Regions from separate parts of the Streptococcus caprae genome, predicted to be linked through region 1. Evidence: predicted binding sites of a transcription regulator. Region 1 holds the regulator's gene; each other region holds the start of a gene.
What was found. Region 1 encodes Rex, which represses fermentation and respiration genes when NADH is low (regulators of the CRP and FNR family bind a similar motif). Its sites were predicted from a motif close to TTGTGAANTANTTCACAA; they were not measured.

Region 1 (7,729 bases):
TAAGCAGGAGAAAGTAGGTCTCCTGCCACTAAGCGGTAGCCACGGTTTTTCACAGATTCGATGATCAAACCTTGATTTTCCAAAGCTTGGATAGCTTTCCAAATGGCTGTTCGAGAGAGTTTGAGTTCTTTTGCCAAGTCCTCCCCACTGACAAAATCATTAGTCTGGCTAAGAATGAGATAAATTTTTTCGTATGTTTTCATACTTTCAGTATAGCAGAAATAAGGCGAGTTGGAACAGAAAAATTTGGACTCTTTGTATGAAGTCCTTGTCTTTTTAGGGATTAGTTGATATACTGTTACCATATGAGTCCCGAAAAGGCAACCTGGCTGTTGAAAGAGCATTTCTTTCTAGGAGCCAATATCACTGAAAGAGTGTGATAAGTTGGATGCGTGGGTGACTGATTTTGAGCGCCAGTTGTGCTTGAGACAGTCCCCATCAAATGACCAAAGGTTGGTGCTTTGTAACTCGTCAGGGGGGACAGTGAAGTGGTTTTCTCTGTCCTCCCGCCTTGCTTCTGTCTGGTTCGCCAGTTAGGAGACATTCATTTTTAGGGGGGACATTTTTTATGTCAGAACGGAAATTATTTACGTCTGAGTCGGTTTCAGAGGGACATCCTGATAAGATTGCTGACCAGATTTCAGATGCGATTTTGGATGCGGTGCTTGCCCAAGATCCAGACGCCCATGTGGCCGCAGAGACGGCGGTTTATACAGGGACAGTCCATGTGTTTGGAGAGATTTCGACATCAGCTTATGTCAACATTGACAAGGTAGTTCGTGATACGATCGCAGAGATTGGTTACACCAAAAATGACTACGGTTTTTCTGCGGAGTCAGTCGGTGTTCATCCGTCTTTAATCGAGCAGTCGAGTGACATTGCCCAAGGGGTCAATGAAGCGCTGGAAGTACGTGACGGTAAGGCAGATGAGCTCAGTCTCATCGGTGCAGGAGACCAAGGTCTTATGTTTGGCTTTGCCATTGACGAAACACCTGAGCTTATGCCTTTGCCGATTTCGCTGTCCCATGCCTTGGTGAGAAAATTGGCAGAGCTTCGCAAGTCATGTGCCATCAGCTACCTGCGGCCAGATGCCAAGTCGCAAGTGACTGTCGAATACGACGAAAACGACCAACCAGTCCGTGTGGATACCGTGGTCATCTCAACCCAGCACGATCCAGAAGCGACCAATGACCAAATTCGTCAAGACGTGATTGAGCAGGTCATCAAGGCTGTGATTCCAACCAAGTACCTGGATGATGAGACCAAGTTCTTCATCAACCCGACTGGCCGTTTTGTGATCGGTGGCCCGCAAGGGGATTCTGGTCTGACAGGTCGTAAGATTATCGTGGATACCTATGGTGGTTATTCTCGTCACGGTGGCGGAGCCTTCTCTGGCAAGGATGCGACCAAGGTGGACCGTTCAGCCAGCTATGCGGCTCGCTACATTGCCAAAAACATCGTTGCAGCTGGTCTGGCTAAGAAGGCAGAAGTCCAGTTGGCCTATGCGATTGGTGTGGCGACGCCGGTGTCTGTTCGGATAGATACCTTTGGCACCAGCACGGTTTCTGAGAGCAAACTGGAAGCAGCGGTTCGTCAGATTTTTGACCTGCGCCCTGCTGGGATTATCCAAATGCTGGACCTCAAGCGTCCGATTTACCGCCAGACAGCCGCTTATGGCCACATGGGTCGGACGGATATCGACTTGCCGTGGGAACGCCTGGACAAGGTAGAAGAACTGAAAAAATCTATCCTTTAATCTTTCTATCAAGCTTTAAAAAGATTAAACAAAATTGTAAATTGACGGGGCAAGTGGCCTTGCCTTTTTCGTTTATTCTTAAAAGATTTATCAAAATTTAAGTAAAGGGATATTATCTTAAATTTACCAGGTCTATAACAAAATTTTAATCACTATTCTTAAGAAATCTTAATTTAGCATGATTTAATCTTAAAAATTCTACTGGCTTGTTCTAGCCTTTTACGAATAATCCTTTAGAGGTGAAAATTATGTATCAAATTCAATATGTAGAAGAAGCTATGCAGCCACGTGAGCGTTTGGAACTTAATGGGCCTGAGGTACTCAGTAATCAAGAACTCTTAGCAATTATATTGAGGACAGGAAGTCAGAAATGTCCAGTTTTAAGTCTAGCTAATGATATCATCAGTCAGCTTGATAGTATTGCTGATTTAAGAGACTTGTCCCTACAAGAATTACAGTCAATAAAGGGTATCGGTCGTGTAAAATCTCTGGAAATCAAAGCGATGCTCGAAATTGCTCGACGAATTAACCAAGTTGAATATCGTAAGAAAGAGCAAATTCTTTCAAGTGAAAAATTAGCCAGACAAATGATGCTAGAATTAGGAGATAAGAAGCAGGAACATTTGGTTACACTTTATCTGGATACTCAAAATCGCATTATAGAAAAGAAAACAATATTTATTGGTAGTGTCAGGCGCTCGGTGGCTGAGCCAAGAGAGATTCTACACTATGCTTGTAAGACAATGGCGACTTCAATGATTGTCATTCATAACCATCCGTCAGGGTCAACACACCCTAGTGAAAGTGATCTTGATTTTACTGAAAAAATAAAACGATCATGTGATGACTTAGGCATTGTATTCCTAGATCACATAATCGTTGGGCGTTTTGGGTATTATAGTTTTAGGGAAGAAACAGATGTACTTTAAAGCTCATTGACAACATAGTCAAAGATAGCACGTGCATCGTCATTGTTTTCCCAAAGAAATTCTGGATGCCACTGAACCCCTAGTAGACGTTGGGAATCATCATAAGATTCAACAGCTTCGATTGTTTGGTCTTCGGCCCAGGCAGTCACTTTAAGTTTAGGGGAAAGATCTTTTAAAGCTTGTCTATGGAAGGAGTTGATAGCTGCTTTGCTATGCTTCAAGGCTTGAGAAAGAAGTGAGTTGGGCACGACTTCAATTGTATGACTGGTTTTATCTGGATTATCTGCTTGCCAATGATTCATAATGTCTTGATGGAGACTCCCTCCAAGAACAACATTGAGAAGTTGTGTTCCACGACAAATAGTGAAGATTGGCTTATTTTGAGCAAGTGCTTCACGGACGAGTGCCATTTCAAAGATATCTCTTGCCTCAAAATAATCTCTTTCTTGAGCAGCTGGTTCTTCGTTGTAATATTTAGGTTCAACGTTTTGTCCACCTGTAATGATGAGTTTATCAATCATAGAGACATAGACTTTTGCCGCAGTTTCATCGTTGATGGGAAGAATGAGGGGAAGTCCACCAGCTGCCTTTACACCTTCAATTGTACCAGTTGGTGTATAGGACCAAGCAACATCATCAATTGCTAAATCATATTTTTGATTGGCGGAAATACCAATAATAGGTTGTGTCATGGTTTTACTTTCTAAACTACTAGATCATATAATCAATCGAAATGTCGGAATTTCGATTAAAATTGTTTTATTGTATGTATAAGAGAAGAGAGTGGGACAAAATCGGTAATTCGTTAGAATTCGACTTTGTCGTCCCACCTCCGCAGAGTAAAGTAGAGCTATAAAAAATGATAAAATCAGCCTATTAGAGGTCACTCAACCACTGCGTCTGGCAAGTGACACCTTATAAAATTTGAAGCTGGGTACTTTTGTCCCAGCTTCTTAATTGTTCATGGTTAACCTTTATTATTACGCATAAAGTAAAGGAGGGTCTGGAGTTCACTGGTTAAATCTACATATTGTACAACAACATCCTTTGGAAGCGTCAGATTGATGGGTGAAAAACTCAGAATCCCTTTGATACCCGCACGGATAAGCTCATCGGCAACTTCTTGAGAATTGTTACTTGGAACAGTAATGATTGCTGTTTTAATATCCGTTTGAGCAATTTTTTCTTTGATGTCAGCAAAATCATAGATAGGTGTGCCTTCAGGAGTTGTTGTTCCTACTAAAGGATTCCCCTTGATATCAAAAGCCATGGCTATCTTCATTTTGTTACGCTCATGAAATTTATAATTAAGCATAGCTGAGCCTAGATTTCCAACTCCAATCAGAGCAACAGAAGTGATGGCATTATCATTAAGAAGTTCAGCGAAGAAATTCATCAATTTTTCGACATCATAGCCAAATCCACGACGTCCGAGCTCACCAAAGTAAGAAAAGTCTCTTCTGACTGTTGCCGAGTCAATCCCGATTGCTTCTGCAATTTGTTTTGACGAAGCTTTTTCAACCTTTGCTGCATGAAATCTTTTAAAAGTACGGTAGTAGATGGACAAGCGCTTAGCTGTCGCATTTGGAATCGATTTATCAATTGTCACAGGACATACTCCTTAGAAAATATTCTAAGTCTATTGTAAAGAAACATTGTGAAGTGCGCAACAATTTTACTCAAAAACTTTGTAATAGCTAGTTTTCTGACTTTTCAAAAATATCACGATCTACTAAGCTATCCATAAGAAAATAGAATTTTTCTTGTAAGATATGGTTGTCTTCAGATTTAAATATATTAACAAGTCGGAGACCAGATTTATCAGTAATAGTAAGTTTAAATCCTGTTAGTTCTGGATTAATAGTAATCTTCAACGGGAAGCCTTCGCCGCTATTTGGAACTTTTTCCAACAGGCGAGTCAATTCATAGTTACCGACTTTGGTTTGAAGAAATGTCGTGTCACGCAGGGTATATTTTTTAATATTAGGGCTAATGCTGTAGCTATATTTACAACCATTCGGTTGAATCACTTTTTCAAATGCCATGTATTATTCTCCTTTAGATAAAAAATTTGTGAAGGTTTGAACCAGTTGTGTTAGTTCTTCTGGGCTTGTGAATTCTGAGAGTGAAATGCGAATTGATTCTCTGAGGCAAGGAGATTTTTCCCCGTAAAAAGCTTTTAAAACATGAGAAGGTTCGATTGCACCTGCAGTACAGGCTGAACCTGAAGATAATGCGAAACCTGCCAAATCAAGTTGTGTTAGCAGCAGTTCATTATTAGCGCCAGTAAATCCAATATTTAGAACATGGGGTAATCCGTCTGATGGGCTGTTTGAGTACCAATTGAGAGGACTATGTTCCAGTTCTGTTAAAAGATGTTGACGCAAATCAAGGACGTGTTTGAAGTTTTTTTCCTGCTCGGCAGTTACATCAGACAAAGCCTGTGCCATGCCGACGATACCAATAAGATTTTCTGTTGAGGCCCTACGCTTATCTTCTTGGTCTCCACCGTGGAGGAGATTGTCCATTTTATGTGGTTTAGCATAGAGGAGTCCGACACCTTTAGGACCGTGAAATTTATGGGCAGATAGGCTGAAGAAATCACAGCCAAGTTCATCTAAGTTTATTGGGAGTTTACCAGCAACCTGAACCCCGTCTATGTGGTAGACAGCTTGATGATCGGTTAAGAGCTCTGCTATGTCTCTAACGGGAAGAATATGGCCAGTCTCGTTATTAGCGTACATGGTTGAGACGAGGATGGTATCTTCTCGAAGGGCTTGTTTAACCTGTTTGGGGGAGATGGTTCCATTCTCTGGATAAAGGTAGGTGACTTCAAACCCAAAACGTTCAGTCAGGTATTCCATAACATCAAGCACAGAGTGATGCTCGATAGCAGTAGTGATAATATGCTTACCTTTATCTTGATTAGCAAGAGCGTAGCCTTTGATGGCCATATTGTTAGACTCTGTACCACCAGAAGTGAAAACTAGATGATTAGCTGGAATGTTAAGACAGTTTGCAATTGTTTGTCTGGCTTTTCGCAAAGTTTGACTAGCCTGGCGACCATAGGAATGAAGGCTAGAAGGGTTACCAAAATTTTCAGCCATGAGATTTGTCATGGCTGAAATAACAGATGGCGTAAGTGCTGTTGTGGCCGCATTGTCTAAGTAGACCATGGGTTATTCCTCTGTTGGTAATTGTAAGTTAAAGAGTGGGCTGACTGGTTTTTTCTCATGGATGCGGATCAGAGCATCTGCAATGAGTTGGCTTGCCGTCAGGTAGTTTACGTTTTCTGGAACACGTTCTTTGGTTTTAACAGAATCTGTAATGAGGATTTCTTTAATTGGAACAGTGTCTAGAATATCAGCTGCCCCCCCTGAAAAGAGTCCATGACTAGCGACAGCATAAATTTCCGTTGCCCCACCACGTTCCACAATCTTAGCAGCCTCTGCGAAGGTTTTACCAGTATTAAGGATGTCATCGATCAGGATAGCACGCTTGCCTGCAACATCGCCGATGATATAACCTTCTTCACGACCAGAGTCATCATCTTGGGCATAGTCAATGATTGCAATAGGTGCGTTGAGGACTTCGGCCAAACTACGAGCACGTTTAATACCAGAGTTTTTAGGGCTGACGATAACAACATTTTCCCCAGAGAGTCCATGGGCTAAATAGTGCTCTGCAAAGAGGGGGACAGTAAAGAGATTATCGACTGGAATGTCAAAGAAGCCTTGAACCTGAACTGCATGAATATCAAGTGTTACGACACGGTTCACTCCAGCTTTCACCAACATATTAGCCACTAATTTAGCTGTAATAGGCTCACGTTGTTGTGCAACACGGTCTTGACGGGCATAACCAAAGTAAGGGATAATCACGTTAACGGTATGAGCACTAGCGCGTTTACAAGCATCAATCATGATTAAGAGTTCCCAAATGTTGTCATTGACTGGGAAATTAGTGGATTGAATGATGTAGACATCATCTCCACGTACACTTTCTTCAATGTTGATCATGATTTCACCGTCTGAAAATTGACGGGAAGAAACCTTGCTTAATGGGATATTAGCTGCATCTGAAATTTTTTCAGCAATTTCAGTATTTGAACTCAGCGAGAAGAGTTTCAGTTGTGGGTCAGAGTAGCGTTCTGCCATGATAGAAGATGCTCCTTTTTATCAAAATCGTGGGCTTAATAAAGCTCAGAAGTTTTCCAATGTTTCTATTTTATCAAAAAATAGGAATTTTAACAGTTATTTTCCTATAATTCTTATAAAAACTAAGTTATTTTTTTAAGGTTGTCGCAAACCGGGCTACCTTACTTTTTGCAAACTTAAAATCAATACCATGTTCACTAAGAAAGTTATCAAAGTCTCTTTTGCCTTGCTCCGGGTCAGTTACCTCGAGCTCAAGCTCATAATCTTTAATATCTGCGTATTGGTTATAGTCAAGGGCCATTAGTCCAATCTTAGTCTGACTTTCTCGGCGAATAGTGGTTAGGTTGCCCAAAACATGGAGACTGCTAATGTTGATAGTCTCTTCAAGGAGAATTTGTTTGATTCTTCCTTCTGGAAGGGGAGAACCTTTGATGATCATCTTCGCCTGTTCGAGTGTTAAATCTTGGTTATACTCTAAGTTACCAACTTCTTCAGGGATTTTCAGGGTAAGTTCAGCCTTATTTTTAAAGGTACGAATTCGGAGAGACATTCGATGAGCCTTGAGGGTGAAGTCTGAACTATCAAAGTAGTAGTTGGTTTGAGTAATAGGTTTAACATGCTGAAAAAATGTTGACAGACGGTTGTATTCATCCTTGGTCAGCAAGGTTTTGTATTCAATTTCTAAAAATGGCATCGTAACTTGTCCTTCATGGTCGAAATTTATGGTATACTTTAATAGTTATACTAATTCTATAAAAATATAAGACATTTGACAAGGTAGTAGTGCCTACGCTGGTCAGATATAGAAAGAGGTTCACCATGCCAATGGAATGGGAAGAGTTTTTAGACCCCTATATTCAAGCGGTTGGGGAATTAAAAATAAAGCT
Region 2 (7,729 bases), on a different contig from region 1:
GTTGGGACCATTCGAAACAACACAGCGCGTTAAAATAAGGCTTTGTCCGTATTCAACCTGCTATAGGGAGCACCGATTCGGTGCTTTTTGTTTTTTCAAAAGCTGAATTAGCAAGTATTTCCAAAAACAAAGAGAACTCCTGTAAAAGTAAGTTCTCTTTGTTTTCTCTATTTTTTATAATAGTTTAGGACAAAATTTAGGACAAAGCTAGTTTTGTTTTTACTATGTTCGCTTTACTTCTTCTCATCTTCGTCCATGGACAGAACACTCAAGAAGGCTTCTTGTGGCACTTCGACAGAACCGATGGCCTTCATCCGCTTCTTACCAGCTTTTTGCTTCTCAAGTAGTTTACGTTTCCGGGATACGTCACCACCATAACACTTGGCAAGGACATTCTTACGGAGGGCCTTGATGTCGCTCCGAGCCACGATTTTCTGACCAATAGCGGCCTGGATAGGCACTTCAAACTGCTGACGCGGAATGATTTTCTTGAGCTTGTCCACGATTAACTTTCCACGCTCGTAGGCAAATTCCTTGTGGACGATAAAGCTGAGGGCATCAACCTTGTCGCCGTTGAGGAGGATATCCATCTTGACCAGTTTGGATGTCCGGTACTCTGAAATCTCGTAGTCAAAGCTAGCGTAACCTCGGGTTGAGGACTTGAGCTTGTCAAAGAAGTCAAAGACAATCTCTGCCAGTGGAATTTGGTAGATGACATTGACACGGTTGTCGTCGATGTAGTCCATGGTCACAAAGTCCCCACGCTTGCGTTGGGCCAGCTCCATGACAGCTCCGACATACTCTTGCGGCACCATAATTTGGGCCTTAACATACGGCTCTTCGATGGAGTCAACACGGGTCGGGTCTGGAAATTCAGATGGATTTGCCACTTCAATCATCTCTCCATCTGTCGTGTTGACATGGTAGACTACCGACGGTGCGGTCATGATAAGGTCGATATTAAATTCCCGCTCCAAACGCTCTTGGATAACGTCCATGTGGAGGAGTCCCAAGAATCCACAACGAAAACCAAAGCCCAGGGCCTGGGAGGTTTCTGGCTCAAACTGGAGACTGGCATCATTGAGTTGGAGTTTTTCCAAGGCCTCACGGAGGTCATTGTACTTGTTGGACTCGATCGGATAAATCCCGGCAAAGACCATAGGGTTCATCTGCTTGTAGCCAGCCAGAGGCTCAGCTGCTGGATGGCTAGCCAAGGTCACGGTATCTCCGACACGGGTATCTGCCACGGTCTTGATAGAGGCTGCGATGTAGCCAACATCCCCTGTCGCCAAGATGTCACGGCCAACAGCTTTCGGCGTGAAAATCCCGACTTCGGTGACATCAAAAGTCTTGCCATTGCTCATCATTTGAATGGTATCGCCAGGCTTGACAGTACCATTGACCACGCGCACCTGAAGGATAACCCCACGGTAAGGGTCGTAAACGGAGTCAAAAATCAAGGCTTGAAGTGGAGCTTCCACATCACCAGTCGGTGCTGGCACCTTCTCCACGATTTGCTCCAGAATTTCCTCAATCCCAATCCCTGCCTTGGCGGATGCTAAAACAGCATCGCTGGCATCAAGACCGATGACATCTTCAATCTCTTGTCGAACACGCTCAGGATCCGCAGCAGGCAGGTCAATTTTATTGATGACAGGCATGATTTCCAGGTCATTGTCCAAGGCTAGATAGACGTTTGCAAGAGTCTGGGCTTCAATCCCTTGAGCCGCATCGACAACTAGGATAGCCCCCTCACAGGCAGCCAGTGACCGCGACACCTCATAGGTAAAGTCCACGTGTCCAGGCGTGTCAATCAGGTGAAATGTGTAGGTCTCACCATCTTTGGCGGTGTAATTGAGCTGGACCGCATTAAGCTTGATGGTAATCCCACGCTCACGTTCTAAATCCATGCTATCCAGGAGCTGGGCCTGCATTTCCCGGCTAGAAACCGTCTCAGTCTTTTCCAAAATTCGGTCAGCCAAGGTCGATTTTCCGTGGTCAATATGGGCAATAATGGAGAAGTTCCGAATCTTCTCCTGGCGTTTTTTCAAATCTTCTAAATTCATATGCATCCTTTTTATCTAAAACAGAAAGTCCCAAAAACGCTTGGGCTTCTTCTTATCCTCTTCCCGCAAAATTCCAAAAAACTGGTTATTAGCAGCTGTATAGCCCAACATAATATGCGGATAGTTTTCTTCAATATGTTTAAATAGCAGAGCTAACTGTGCGTCAATATCTCTAGTTTGTACAAAGAGTAATTGCTTCAAAAAATGACGTCCACGTTGTTGAACTCCAACCATCATGGAACGTTCGATAGATACCCGTCTCCAACCAAGTTGATGTTCATAAAGCCACTTAACTTCCTTCAAATCATAGACACGTAAACCACTCACACGAGCGACCAGAAAATTCTTATAAATCCAAATCCCGAGTCCTGTATCGGCATAAGTTGCTCCAGTTCTTAATATTTCCCAATCGCTTTTTACTTCTGGGTGTGCCAGGTAAAGCGCCTCATACATTTCTCGATTTTCACGATATCGATAGTGGGCAAAGGAAAGAAAGATGAGTCCTATCACTAAGAAAGGTAAGCCAAGCCAAAAATGCCCATAAGCCTCTGTGTCTTCCAATAAAAACATGAGGCATAATCCAATAAAACTAGCAAAACTTCCAATTCCAAGCGGAGTTATGACCCCCATCCAAGGCGTTTCACGCAACGGTTTCATCTTAAGCACCCCATTCTCATCGATTAACTAGACAGTCCTTCTCATTATATCAAAAAAGCCTAGTTTCGACTAGGCTGGATTCTTGGTTTTGATGAAAAATAGCAGAGCTTACGCCTCTTCTTTACCAAACCAGAGGGCGATTTCCCGCTGAGCGGATTCGACAGAGTCTGACCCGTGGACGACGTTTTTAATATTGCCATCCACTGGTGCCATGGCAAAGTCCCCACGAATGGTGCCAGGAAGGGCATCAACTGGATTGGTCGCCCCCATCATGTTGCGCCAGCTTTTGACCACCTTAGGCCCTGAAATGACCCCAATCAAAATCGGACCGCTCATCATATAGCCTTCGATATCCTTAAAGAAGGGCTTGTCAACCAAGTGATTGTAGTGCTGGGCCAGGATTTCCTTGGTGGCTGTACGTAACTCCAAACGCTCCAAGGTAAAACCGCGACGCTCAATCAAATGCAAAATCTCTCCCACCAAGCGGCGCTCAACACCATCAGGTTTAATCATGAAAAAAGTCTGTTCCATACAAGTCCTCCTAGTAAATATATGCTGATTTAATTTTACCATGAAAGCGGTATTATAGAAAGTCAGAGATGACAAAAATCGCAACCTTAAGGCTGCGATTTACAGGATTTTAGAACAATTCCTTGTAGAAAGCGATGGTTTCTTCAAGGGTTGGCATGAATGGATTACCCGGTGCACAAGCATCAATCAGGGCATTCTTAGAGAGGTATTCAAAGTCGAATTCTTCTTCTTTGATGTCAAGTTCCGTTAACTTCTTAGGAATACCAACGGTTTCTGACAATTTTTCAATTTCAGCAATAGCGTAAGCTGCACATTCTTCGTCTGTTTTACCAGCTGGGTCAAGTCCAAGGGCTTTAGCCACGTCACGGAAGGCAGCTGGGACACGTTTGGCATTTTCACGTTCTACTACTGGCAAGAGCATAGCACAGCAGACACCGTGTGGCAGGTGGTAAACCGCACCAAGTTGGTGAGCCATAGAGTGAACATAGCCAAGACCAGCATTGTTGAAGGCCATACCTCCAAGGAAGATGGCATTAACCATAGCTTCACGCGCTTCGATATCATGACCATTTTCGACAGCTTTTGGCAAGTATTCCTTGATTAATTCGATTGCACCGATAGATAATTTCTTGGTTACACCGTAGGCACCAGGTGTGACAAGTGCTTCGATAGCGTGAGTCAAGGCATCCATACCTGTTGCAGCAGTCAAAGCAGCTGGTTTAGAGAGCATGAGTTCTGGGTCATTGACAGAAAGAACAGCCAAGCTATTTTTATCAACCATTACCATTTTAACCTTGCGCTCTTCATCAGTAATGACATAGTTGATCGTGATTTCAGCAGATGTACCCGCAGTTGTATTGATGGCAACTACTGGAAGACCTAATTTTTGAGACTTGTGAAGTCCTTCGTAGTCTTGAGGACGACCACCATTTGTCGCAATAATAGAGATTGAGCTAGCTGCATCTTGTGGAGAACCACCACCGAGTGAAATGATGAAGTCACAGCCGTTTTCTTTCAGAACAGCAACTCCGTCTTCAACGTTTTTTACAGATGGGTTAGGGTCAACGTCGCTATAGACGACATAGTCAATACCAGCTTCCTTAAGGGGCGCTGCTACTTTTTCCATGATGTCGCTAGATTCGATGAACTTGTCTGTAACCAAGAGAGCTTTAGTGTAACCCAAGTCTTTGACATAAGAACCAATTTCATTTACAACACCACGACCGATAAGGTTGGTTGAAGGGACATAAAAAGTTGCCATAAGATTTCTCCTTTTTGAGATGATATAGTAATCGTTTACATGATTTATTTTACTCCTTTATCATTGTGAATTCAATAACAAATTTAAAAGTTTAATGTATCAAATTTACAGATATTGTGAAATTTATAACGAGCTAGACCTTTTTGGTATACCGTCCTACAATCTCAAGAGTTGGTCATACTATTCTCAGAGAGTTGGGCAAGGGTTTCATTCGATGATTCTTGAGATTTTCCTGAATTGATACTCTTCCAAAATCAAAAATACGAGTCAGTCAGCACTGCTCGCATCCATTTTTTGAAACCCTTTTTAAATACTGGACTCTTCTTTCTGTGAAATCTGAGCAATCATGCCTGCTGCAGACAGACTAAGAACCATGGCCAAAAACCAAATAAGATTATAGCTGTGAGTCACCTCCAGCAAAATTCCTCCAAGCCAAGAACTGACAAAGGCTCCAAACTGATGGAACAGATAGGCAATCCCAAACAAAGCACCGAGGGCTTTAGGGCCAAATTCTTTAATAATCAAGGAAGAGGTTGGTGGAACCGTCGCATTTCCAGTCAGACCAAAGAGAAAGGCCGTCACATAAACCAAGAAGACGGTTTTAGGGAGGACCAAAAGCAGAGCTGGGATCAGCAGACGAGAGGCATAGATACTGGCCAAAACCCATTTGTGATTGAAGTAATTCAGTAAGACTCCTGAACCAATTGAGCCAAGCACCGCGGCAATCCCATAGATAGAGAAAGCAAAGGCTACCAAACGTGGGCTAAAGCCGTAGGAAATGTATTGACTATGCAAATGCGTCTCAATGATAGACATATGGAAACCACAGGTAAAGAAGGCCAGGGCAATAAAGCGATAATTAAGATGCCTGAAAGCCTGACCAAAGGTAACTGTCTCCTCAGCTTCTGTTTGATGCTGAAGCGATTACGCACCTTTTTCTTGACTAAAAAGCCAGATTGTAACGCCGAGAAGGGCAGCCATCGGTCACACAAAAATCCAGAGCATAGCCTTGATACCATAGGTAGAAATCAAAAATTCCATCCCCGGTGAAATGATGATCCCACCCATTCCAGCAGCACCTGAGACAAGCCCCGAAATCAAGGCAGACTTCTTGGTCCCGATGAGAGGCGTGATCGCTCCCATGACAATCCCAAATGCCAAAGACCTAGACCACCTGAAACCAAGCAGCCCAAACGGATAAAAAGAAGGACAAAGGAGTGACTAACCGTCATCAAGCCCAGACCCGACATGACCATAAATAAGCCAATCATAAGGACCAGAGAATTGGTCCTTTTCATGGCCAAAGTTCCAAATAAGGGCTGAACCAAGCCTACTACCAACTGTCCAATTGCCATAACCAGACTGACGGATGAATAAGACAGGCCTGAGTAGTCTACTAGGCCATTGAGCATGATCCCATAGTTGGCACGAAAGCCCGAAGTCAATCCATAAATCAAACAAGCCGCCAGAGCCAAAAGATACAAGCTCCAACCTTTTCTTGTTTGCATCTTCTCTTTCCTTCTTTCACTTCATTTCTCTTCAAGGTCAATCGGAATGGGACCTGCTGAACCTGACCTCACCAACCTTATATTCTTCCAAAGTTAGACTAAACTTTGTATAATCTCCTTGCCCAACTCATTTCTATCGGTGTCAAGCTGGCTCTCTGTCAAGATTTCCAGGGCTATTCGTTAACAAATTCGACCCACACCAAATATTGATTTTGAAAGGTATTCTTCAAATATAGCACAAAATCCCTTCCCACATTGGGCCCTTGTACTCACAAATGAAAGAGGCCCACTTGAGCCTCTTCTTCTGCTTATTCGACCGCTGATCCTGTTAGTTCAGCAGCATTACTGATGTATTCTGAGTATTTGTCTTCTGCCAAAATCTTCTTGATGACCTTATCAATCGCAGCTTTGAGTTCATCACTGCCTTTTGGCATAGCAACTGCCTTAGCATCACCGTCGCCAGTTGTCAAAGCCATTTTGGCGATAGCCAAATCGTCATTTTGAGCCACATAACCTTCTGCAACAGGGCCTTCAAGGTTTACCGCAGATACCTTACCTGTCTTTAACTCATTAATAGCTTCGCTCATCCCAGTCAAGGACACGATATTTGAACTCGTCAATTGTTCCTTGGCCAAACCTTCTTCAATGGTTCCCTTTTGGACACCAACGGATTGGTCAGCAAGACTTTCAATCGTTGAGAATTTATCCAGGTCAGACTTGCGAACAAGGAAAGCATTTTCAGTTGTGTAATAGGCTTCTGAGAAGTCGTAAACTTCAGCCCGCTCAGCAGTGTAAGACAAACCTGAGATAGCAATATCAGCCTTACCAGATTGGAGACTAGCCAGGACGTTATCAAAACTCATGGTAGACAACTCAAGCTCTACTCCCAATTCATCAGCAATGGCTTGGGCCAATTCAATGTCAGAACCAACAACGGTATCTTTCCCGTCAACTAAAGCCTTGAACTCAAAAGGTGCATAGTCTGGGCTGACAGCCACTACCAACTTACCCTTCTCTTGAATGGCTTCAAGAGAGTTTTCTGAACTAGAGGATGAGCCACAAGCTGCAAGGCTGAGGGACGATAGCAGAGCAACCGCTCCGAATAATAGTTTTTTCATAATCATATTCTCCATAAATAAAAAATCACTGAAGTCACCTTCAATGATTTAAGTTTAACTCATTTTTATACAGTTGTCAATATATATGCGTATAAAAATTCAATTTAGTTGTAGCTTTTCAAAAATTCACTGAGCTTGGCTAGGCCTGCTTGCAGGGTCGCTGTTGGACAAGCATAACCCAGACGCACGTGTCCTTCAATGTCAAAGCGGTTGCCCGGGACAAGCAAGACCCCTGTTTCTTTGAGCAAGGCCAGGCAGAATTCCTCAATTGGTACTGAGACTTTCAATTTCACAAAGGCTGTTGAAACCTGGGCTGGGCTGATTAAGCTGACCTGATCTTCTATTGCCACCCAATCCTCCAAAATACGAAGGTTGGTCTGCACAATCTTAGCATTCCGCTCCAAAATCGCCTGACGGTGCTTGAGGGCCAGGGTCGCCACCTTATCATCAAAGACGCCAGCACAAATCATGGTATAGTCCCGGTAGTCCCGTAAAATATCTGTGATAGCTTGAGACGTCGCCACCCAGCCAACCCGAATTCCTGGTAGGGAATAGGTTTTTGAGAGACTGTTGACGGAAATCCCCTTG
Region 3 (7,729 bases), on a different contig from region 1:
ATCATATCACACTTGGTCCGGCTTTCAAAGTCAGACCTCTTTTGATACTCTTCCAAAATCAAAGCTATACCTTGTTAGGTTTTCTTGCCTAACCCTCTTATATCTGCGTCAACTTGCCTTGTCTCTTTGGATTTTGAGTGAGTATGAGTTTAAGGGTTTTATAAGCTTTCTTTTAGGCTTGTTTAAAGAATGCTCAGTAAACTAATACTCGTAAACGACAGAAGCTCTGCTATTGTCCAAATGAAGCTAAGAAAGAGGAATGACTGATGACTAAGGTACAAAAGAAATTTAAGCGCAAGGAAACCAAGTATATCGTGGATAAGGAGACCTTTGCCCTGTTTGCGGAGGACCTTAAGTCCTACATGGTGGCGGATGATTTTGCGACATCAACCATCACCAATATCTATTTTGATAATGCCAACTTTGACATGATTCAGGACTCCTTGGCTAAGAAAAATGGCCGTGAGAAGATCCGTATGCGGGTCTATGATAGCCAGCCATCAGACCAAAGCGAAGCTTTTTTAGAAATTAAGAAGAAGGAGGAGGGGATTGGTTACAAGTTCCGCCTGACTTCAACGCCTGAGTCTGTCATGAACTACATGCTCAATGATGAGGCAGATAGCACGATTATAGATGCTAAGGTTTTGGAAGAAATGGAAGATCTTCGCCAGCGTTATGGAACAATCGTGCCGATGATGTACATCTACTACGACCGTGTGTCCTTTAAGGGCATCGAGGACAAGAAGATTCGTCTCACCATTGACCAGAATCTTCTCTACCGAGACTACGCAGTTGATGTCAATGAGGGCAAATTTGGCCGTGACCTCTTGGACCCAAGCAAGGTCATCATGGAAATCAAGGTTCCTGGAGAATTGCCAACTTGGCTAGCGGAACTCTTGGATAAGTACGGGATTGAGAAGCAGTCCTTCTCCAAATACGGGAACGCCTACAAGCTCTCCCACAATCTGATCGGAGGATAGGGTGAATACAGATTTATTTTCAAGTATTTTTACAACCTCAAACACTAATTTGACGGTGAGCCAGGGAGCCCTGACTATGGGGACCAGTCTGATTCTGGGAATCTTATTGGCAGCGGTCTATAAGTATCGGACCCAGTACAGTAAGGAATTTGTCATGACCCTGGCGCTCCTACCAACTCTTGTGTCTATGATTATCTTCCTGGTCAGTGGGAATTTGGGGACATCAGTAGCGGTGGCAGGAACCTTCTCCCTGATTAAATTCCGTTCCGCTAACGGGACCTCTAAGGAGTTGTTGTCAGTCTTTATCGCGACAGCCATTGGTCTAGCGACCGGGACAGGCTATCTGATGCTGGCATCGGTCTTCACACTTGTGGTATTGACCATGATTCTCATCTTTGAAAATACCAAGTTCATCCAAATTAACGAGAATAGACGGCATATTCTCCTGACCGTCCCTCTCCAATTTGAGTATGAGAATTTCTTCCCCAATCATTTTGGTAAGGCCTGCAAGTCAGCCAGTCTAGAATCTATCAAGTATAAGAAGAACAAGGAAGCCTTAATCTTGGAATACATTGTCGAATTTGACAGTTCCATCAAGGATAAACTTCTCATGGATACGATTCTTGCGACCCACCCTATCGATTTGGTCCTCAATAAGCAAGCGCCTAAGAAAAAACGTCTGTAATACTTTGTGAACTCAGAAGCTACCTTAGTATAGCATCTATTATGATTTCATCAATTTGTCTCGTCAAATGAGATTTGAGACGAATGGCACAGAATGACAAAACCAGCCTCGTTGATCACGAGAGCTGGTTTTTAAGTCTTGTCGATTTTGTTAGAAGGTGACTTCGCTGCAGTCAAGGCCGAGTGAGTCAGCGACAGCCTTGTTGGTCACTTTGCCGTGGTAGATGTTGAGTCCGCTGCGAAGGGCTGGATTTTCAGCGACAGCTTTTTCCAAACCTTGGTTAGCCAATTCCAGAGCGTAAGGTAGGGTCGCATTGGTCAGGGCCATGGTTGAGGTCCGAGCAACGGCACCTGGCATGTTGGCAACAGCATAGTGAAGGACACCATCAACGACATAGGTTGGCTCGTCATGAGTCGTTACCTTATCAGCTGTTTCGATGATACCGCCTTGGTCAACAGCCACGTCAACAACAACGGAACCCTGTTTCATGCTGGCAATCATGTCGCGCGTGACCAACTTAGGTGCACGAGCTCCAGGTATAAGAACCGCACCGATAACGAGGTCGGCAGATTTAACAGTATCAGCGATGTTGAGGGCATTTGACATGAGGGTTTGAACCTTGCCGTCAAATTGGGCATCAAGCTCAGCCAGGCGAGTGGTGTTGACATCGAGAATGGTCACGTTGGCACCGAGACCGACAGCCATTTGAGCTGCGTTGGTCCCAACAGAGCCACCGCCGATGATAACTACATTAGCTTTTTGAACTCCTGGAACACCGCCGAGAAGGACACCTGAGCCCCCTTCGTTAGTGGTTAAGAACTGTGCTCCTAACTGAATAGCCATGCGTCCAGCCACTTGGCTCATCGGATCAAGAAGTGGTAGGGTACCACGGTCGATGACAGTTTCATAAGCGACTCCGGCTAAACCGCCGTCAAGCAGGGCTTGCGTCAGTTCTGGAGCAGGTGCCAAATGAAGGTAAGTGAAGAGCAGGAGGTCATCACGGAAGAAGCCATACTCAGCTTCCAAGGGTTCCTTAACCTTAATGACCATGTCAGCAGCCCAAGTTTCGGCAGCAGTAGGTTTGATGATAGCCCCCTGTGTCTCGTAGTCAACGTCCGTAAAGCCTGATCCTAAACCAGCCTGGGTTTCAACCCAAACCTCATGGCCAGCCTGTTTAAAGGCTAAGACACCAGCAGGTGTGATACCGACCCGGTTTTCATTGTTTTTAATTTCCTTTGGAACACCAATAATCATAGATTTTTCCTCACTTTTTTAAATCCTTAGTCATTTGTGACCTAGGTAACAAGATTATTTTATAATAAAAACGCTTACAAGTCAATAAAGAATTGAAAACTCTATTATGAAAACACGAAAAACGTATCATATTTTTTCAATTTTTCTCTCTATGAAAAATAGCAAAGCTCTGCCATTTTTCCGGTTCAGATTTTTGAAAAAAAAGCCATTTCAAGCTATACTTTGGAGGTGAAACTTTTTCACGAACTTAATCTATTGCAAAGAATAAGGAGACTATCATGGCAAATGATATTAGAGTATTGCTCTATTATAAATATGTGCCGATTGAAAATGCCCAAGAATATGCCAAAGAGCACTTGGAATTTTGTAAATCAATCGGACTCAAGGGCCGTATCCTGATTTCTGAAGAAGGAATCAACGGAACAGCCTCAGGTGACTACGAAACAACGCAGAAGTACATGGACTATGTTCACGCAGATGAACGTTTCTCAGACCTCTGGTTCAAGATTGACGAAGAGCCTGAGCAAGCCTTCAAGAAGATGTTTGTGCGTTACAAAAAAGAAATCGTTCACCTCGGTCTTGAAGACAATGACTTTGACAACGATATTAACCCACTAGAAATAACAGGTGAATACCTCAATCCACAACAGTTCAAAGAAGCACTCTTGGATGAGAATACGGTTGTTCTTGATACGCGTAATGACTACGAATATGACCTCGGTCACTTCCGTGGTGCCATTCGTCCAGACATTCGCAACTTCCGTGAGTTACCACAATGGGTTCGTGACAACAAAGAAAAATTCATGGACAAACGTGTCGTAGTATACTGTACCGGTGGGGTTCGCTGTGAGAAATTCTCAGGCTGGATGGTTCGTGAAGGCTACAAAGATGTTGGCCAACTTCATGGAGGTATCGTGACTTACGGTAAGGATCCAGAAGTTCAAGGTGAACTTTGGGACGGTAAGATGTACGTCTTTGACGAACGTATTGCTGTAGACGTAAACCATGTTGATCCAAAAGTAATCGGGAAGGACTGGTTCGATGGAACGCCATGTGAACGTTACGTTAATTGTGCAAATCCATTCTGTAACCGTCATATGTTGACGTCTGAAGAAAACGAACACAAGTACGTTCGTGGTTGTTCAGCAGAATGCCGTGCTCATGCCAAAAACCGCTATGTGGTAGAGAACGGATTGACCCATGAAGAATGGGCAGCAAGACTAGCGGAACTTGGAGAAACTTTGGAAATTGTAACTCCAGCCTAATCTGTTGACATAGACAAAACCAGCCTAAGGGCTGGTTTTTTTGGTGGAGTAACATTTTAGAGTTGGTTTTTTAACAAGGATAAAAAAACCACCGTCATAGAATAACGGTGGAATTTAGAAATACATTGCAGCTTAGCGCGCTGTGCGGCGGCGGGCTGCTTTTTTGCGGTTTTCTTCGATGAAGGCTGCTTTTTCTTCTTCAGGGTCGATGATGGTTTTCTTAACAGCGAAAACTGCACCAGCGACAGCAGCTGCTGTGCCGACGATACCGGTTGCTAAACCTTTTGCAAATTGGAATTTTTTAGCCATAATAAGTCTCCTTTTTTCTAGGAAGTGAGGTCTTGCCGATAGCCTAAACCTCCTTCCAATTCCATCTATGATATAATATATGATAGCGAATTTAAAGACGAAATTCAAGGAAAAACCATGAAAACGAAAATTATTGTTATTGTCGGACCAACAGCCGTTGGAAAGACAGCCCTGGGGATTGGGCTAGCTCAAAAGTTTCAGGGAGAAATCATTAGTGGTGATAGCCAACAAGTTTATCGCAAGCTAGATATCGGAACGGCCAAGGCTAGTCCTGAGGAGCAGGCTGCAGCTCGTCATCATCTTATCGATGTCCGTGAGGTCACTGAAACCTACTCGGCCTATGATTTTGTCCAGGAAGCACGGACTGCCATAAGCGATGTGACCAGCCGTGGTAAGGTTCCCATCATTGTTGGTGGCACAGGCCTCTATCTTCAGAGCCTCATCGAGGGCTACCATCTCGGTGGTCAGGTTGATCAGGAGGCAGTTTTGGCCTACCGTCAGGAGTTGGAACTCTTATCAGATTCTGATTTGTTTGGAAAAATAGCAGAGCTGGACATTGAGATAGCTGAACTGAACAGACGGCGCGCCATCCGAGCGCTGGAAATAGCAAAATTCAATCCTGATGCAGAGAATAATGAGAGCGAATATGACGCTTTGCTGATCGGTCTCAATGCGGACCGTCAGCTCATTTATGACCGTATCAATCTGAGGGTTGATTTGATGATGGACCATGGCTTGTTAGATGAAGCTAGCTGGCTCTATGAAAATTACCCTACTTGTCAGGCCAGTCGAGGGATCGGCTACAAGGAACTCTTTCCCTATTTTGCAGGAGAAGCCAGCTTGGATGAGGTGACGGATAAGCTCAAGCAGAACACACGTCGCTTTGCTAAGCGTCAACTGACTTGGTTCCGCAATCGTATGGATGTGGACTTCTATGACATTACGGAACCGGATTTTAAAGCGCAAATTGAGGCGAAGGTCTCAGCATTTTTAAAGGTGGAGCCTCAGATTTAGTATAGCTATGGTTAAATTAATATTGACGCAAACTTTCTAAGGCCTCCCAGTTTGATTTTTAAAAGAGAAAGGAAAACCAGTCCTTTTCCAACTAGGGAAAATCCAGCAGCTATGCTATAATAGGAAGGATTATCTGGCAAGCTCTGCCTTGTCCTAAAAGAGGTGAGAATATGATAGACACCCAAAAGCGCCAGGAGCGCGTGATACTTGTAGGTGTGGAGCTCCAGGAGACGGAGCATTTTGACCAGTCCATGGCGGAGCTGGCCAGTCTGGCTCGGACAGCTGGAGCGGAGGTCATTGGGGCCTACAGCCAAAAACGGGACCGCTACGACAGCAAGGCCTTTATCGGTTCTGGGAAATTAGAAGAAATCAAGGCCATTATCGAGGGCGAGGAGATTGATACGGTTGTGGTTAACAACCGTCTAACCGCCCGTCAAAATACCAATCTGGAAACTGCTCTGGAGGTTAAGGTCATCGACCGCATGCAGTTGATTTTAGATATCTTTGCCATGCGGGCTCGGAGTTACGAGGGCAAGTTGCAGGTGCATCTGGCCCAGCTCAAGTACATGTTACCACGTCTGGTCGGCCAAGGAATTATGCTCAGTCGTCAGGCTGGGGGAATTGGTAGCCGCGGTCCAGGTGAGAGTCAACTGGAATTGAACCGTCGTAGTATCCGCAATCAAATTCGGGACATTGAGCAACAACTCAAGCGAGTTGAGGCCAATCGGCAGACTTCTCGGGATAAGCGGATCCAGTCCACTGCCTTTAAAATTGGCTTGGTCGGCTACACCAATGCCGGTAAATCCACCATTATGAATGCCTTGACGGATAACCGTCAGTATGAGGCAGACGAACTGTTTGCGACCTTGGATGCCACAACGAAACAGATTTATTTGGATGGCAAGTTTGAGGCGACCTTGACAGATACTGTTGGTTTTATCCAAGACCTGCCGACAGAACTGGTCGCTGCCTTTAAGTCAACCCTTGAAGAGAGTCGCCATCTGGATCTCTTGATTCATGTTATCGATGCCTCGGATCCCAATCATGAAGAGCAGGAGAAGGTGGTTTTGGGAATCTTGGAAGACTTGGATATGTTGGATATTCCACGCTTGACCCTCTATAATAAGATGGATCAGGCCCAAGACTTTACCGCAACCCTCTTTCCCTATGAGTCTGTTTCAGCCAAAAGTGAGACAGCTCGAGCTGATTTGCGCGACCTCTTAATCAGGTCCATTAAGGAGCGATTTGTTGCCTTTGATATCAAGATTAATCCTAGTCAATTATACAAGGTTTACGACTTGGGTAAGGTGGCTTTGCTCAATCATGAAGATTTAGAGGAGTCAGAGCGCTTGCGGGGCTATATTGCTCCTGAGCACCAGTGGCGTTTGGAGGCTTTTTATGACTGATTATGTAGATTTAGCCCTGACCTATGGTGGTTTTACCAGCCTGGATAAGGTTTATTTGACAAGGGTTTTGGCAGAGATGACGGAGTCAGAGCGCCTGACCTTTATCACGCCGCCTCCTAGTGTGATTAACGCCTACTTTGCGGAGACCTATCAGAAGCAGGGGTCCGAGGCTGCGACAGCCTACTTTTTTGAACTCAGTCAGGCCCTGCAACTTTTTCAAACAGCCCCTAGTTTTGCGGAGGTCAAGCCCTTTGTGCGCTTGAATTTATCAGGACAGAGTTATGGTTTTTGCTTTGCGAATGAGCAGGAGCAGGCTCTTGTCTTTGCTGAGGAACCCCAGCCTGTAACAGCGGAGCTTTGCTTTAACATTGCCCAGCTCTTTCCTCAGTATGAGATTCGTTCACAGGGGGATAGGGTGTCCTTAAGACCGCTGACTGTGGCGGGAGACATAGCAGAGCAGATAGACTTGCCAGGAGAGTTTCTGTTGACGACGGCAGAACGGCTGACGTCTGGTCTACTGAAGCTTTCGAGCTTTAACCAGGAGGAACTCCTAGAAGCAGCTCAGCTATTTCCAAATGCCCAAGTAGAAGCCTACGCCTACCAGCAACGCCAATTTATCGCCTATCTCAAGAATAGTTAGAAAGTAGAACACATCATTATGGAACTTCAATTTTTGGGGACAGGAGCGGGGCAGCCCTCGAAAGCTCGCAACGTTTCTTCCCTGGTCTTAAAACTTTTGGACGAGATTAATGAGGTCTGGATGTTTGACTGTGGGGAGGGGACGCAGAATCGTATCCTCGAAACGACCATCAAACC

Region 2: ACFORF_RS04290 (iron-containing alcohol dehydrogenase) is a predicted target of Rex. The motif match lies at 4,579-4,596, and genes of this name have one in related genera.
Region 3: ald (alanine dehydrogenase) is a predicted target of Rex. The motif match lies at 2,954-2,971, and genes of this name have one in related genera.

Annotation. Positions count from the first base shown of each region.
Region 1 is NZ_JBHRZV010000052.1:202,282-210,010, reverse strand. Features, by position in the region: gene birA (bifunctional biotin--[acetyl-CoA-carboxylase] ligase/biotin operon repressor BirA) at 1-203, opposite strand, end outside; gene metK (methionine adenosyltransferase) at 569-1,756, shown strand; gene radC (RadC family protein) at 2,005-2,685, shown strand; gene ACFORF_RS10430 (gamma-glutamyl-gamma-aminobutyrate hydrolase family protein) at 2,682-3,377, opposite strand; gene ACFORF_RS10425 (redox-sensing transcriptional repressor Rex) at 3,653-4,294, opposite strand; gene ACFORF_RS10420 (DUF1831 domain-containing protein) at 4,383-4,730, opposite strand; gene ACFORF_RS10415 (cysteine desulfurase family protein) at 4,734-5,861, opposite strand; gene ACFORF_RS10410 (ribose-phosphate diphosphokinase) at 5,865-6,842, opposite strand; gene ACFORF_RS10405 (CYTH domain-containing protein) at 6,970-7,536, opposite strand; gene ACFORF_RS10400 (GTP pyrophosphokinase) at 7,662-7,729, shown strand, end outside.
Region 2 is NZ_JBHRZV010000029.1:63,070-70,798, reverse strand. Features, by position in the region: gene lepA (translation elongation factor 4) at 234-2,066, opposite strand; gene ACFORF_RS04300 (hypothetical protein) at 2,082-2,723, opposite strand; gene ndk (nucleoside-diphosphate kinase) at 2,832-3,254, opposite strand; gene ACFORF_RS04290 (iron-containing alcohol dehydrogenase) at 3,364-4,515, opposite strand; gene ACFORF_RS04285 (MFS transporter) at 4,822-5,358, opposite strand; gene ACFORF_RS04280 (hypothetical protein) at 5,500-5,676, opposite strand; gene ACFORF_RS04275 (hypothetical protein) at 5,613-6,023, opposite strand; gene ACFORF_RS04270 (transporter substrate-binding domain-containing protein) at 6,332-7,147, opposite strand; gene ACFORF_RS04265 (aminotransferase) at 7,246-7,729, opposite strand, start outside.
Region 3 is NZ_JBHRZV010000053.1:124,771-132,499, reverse strand. Features, by position in the region: gene ACFORF_RS11090 (polyphosphate polymerase domain-containing protein) at 267-980, shown strand; gene ACFORF_RS11085 (DUF4956 domain-containing protein) at 982-1,665, shown strand; gene ald (alanine dehydrogenase) at 1,816-2,919, opposite strand; gene trhO (oxygen-dependent tRNA uridine(34) hydroxylase TrhO) at 3,198-4,184, shown strand; gene ACFORF_RS11070 (DUF3042 family protein) at 4,317-4,493, opposite strand; gene miaA (tRNA (adenosine(37)-N6)-dimethylallyltransferase MiaA) at 4,611-5,507, shown strand; gene hflX (GTPase HflX) at 5,678-6,913, shown strand; gene ACFORF_RS11055 (cystathionine beta-lyase) at 6,906-7,553, shown strand; gene rnz (ribonuclease Z) at 7,572-7,729, shown strand, end outside.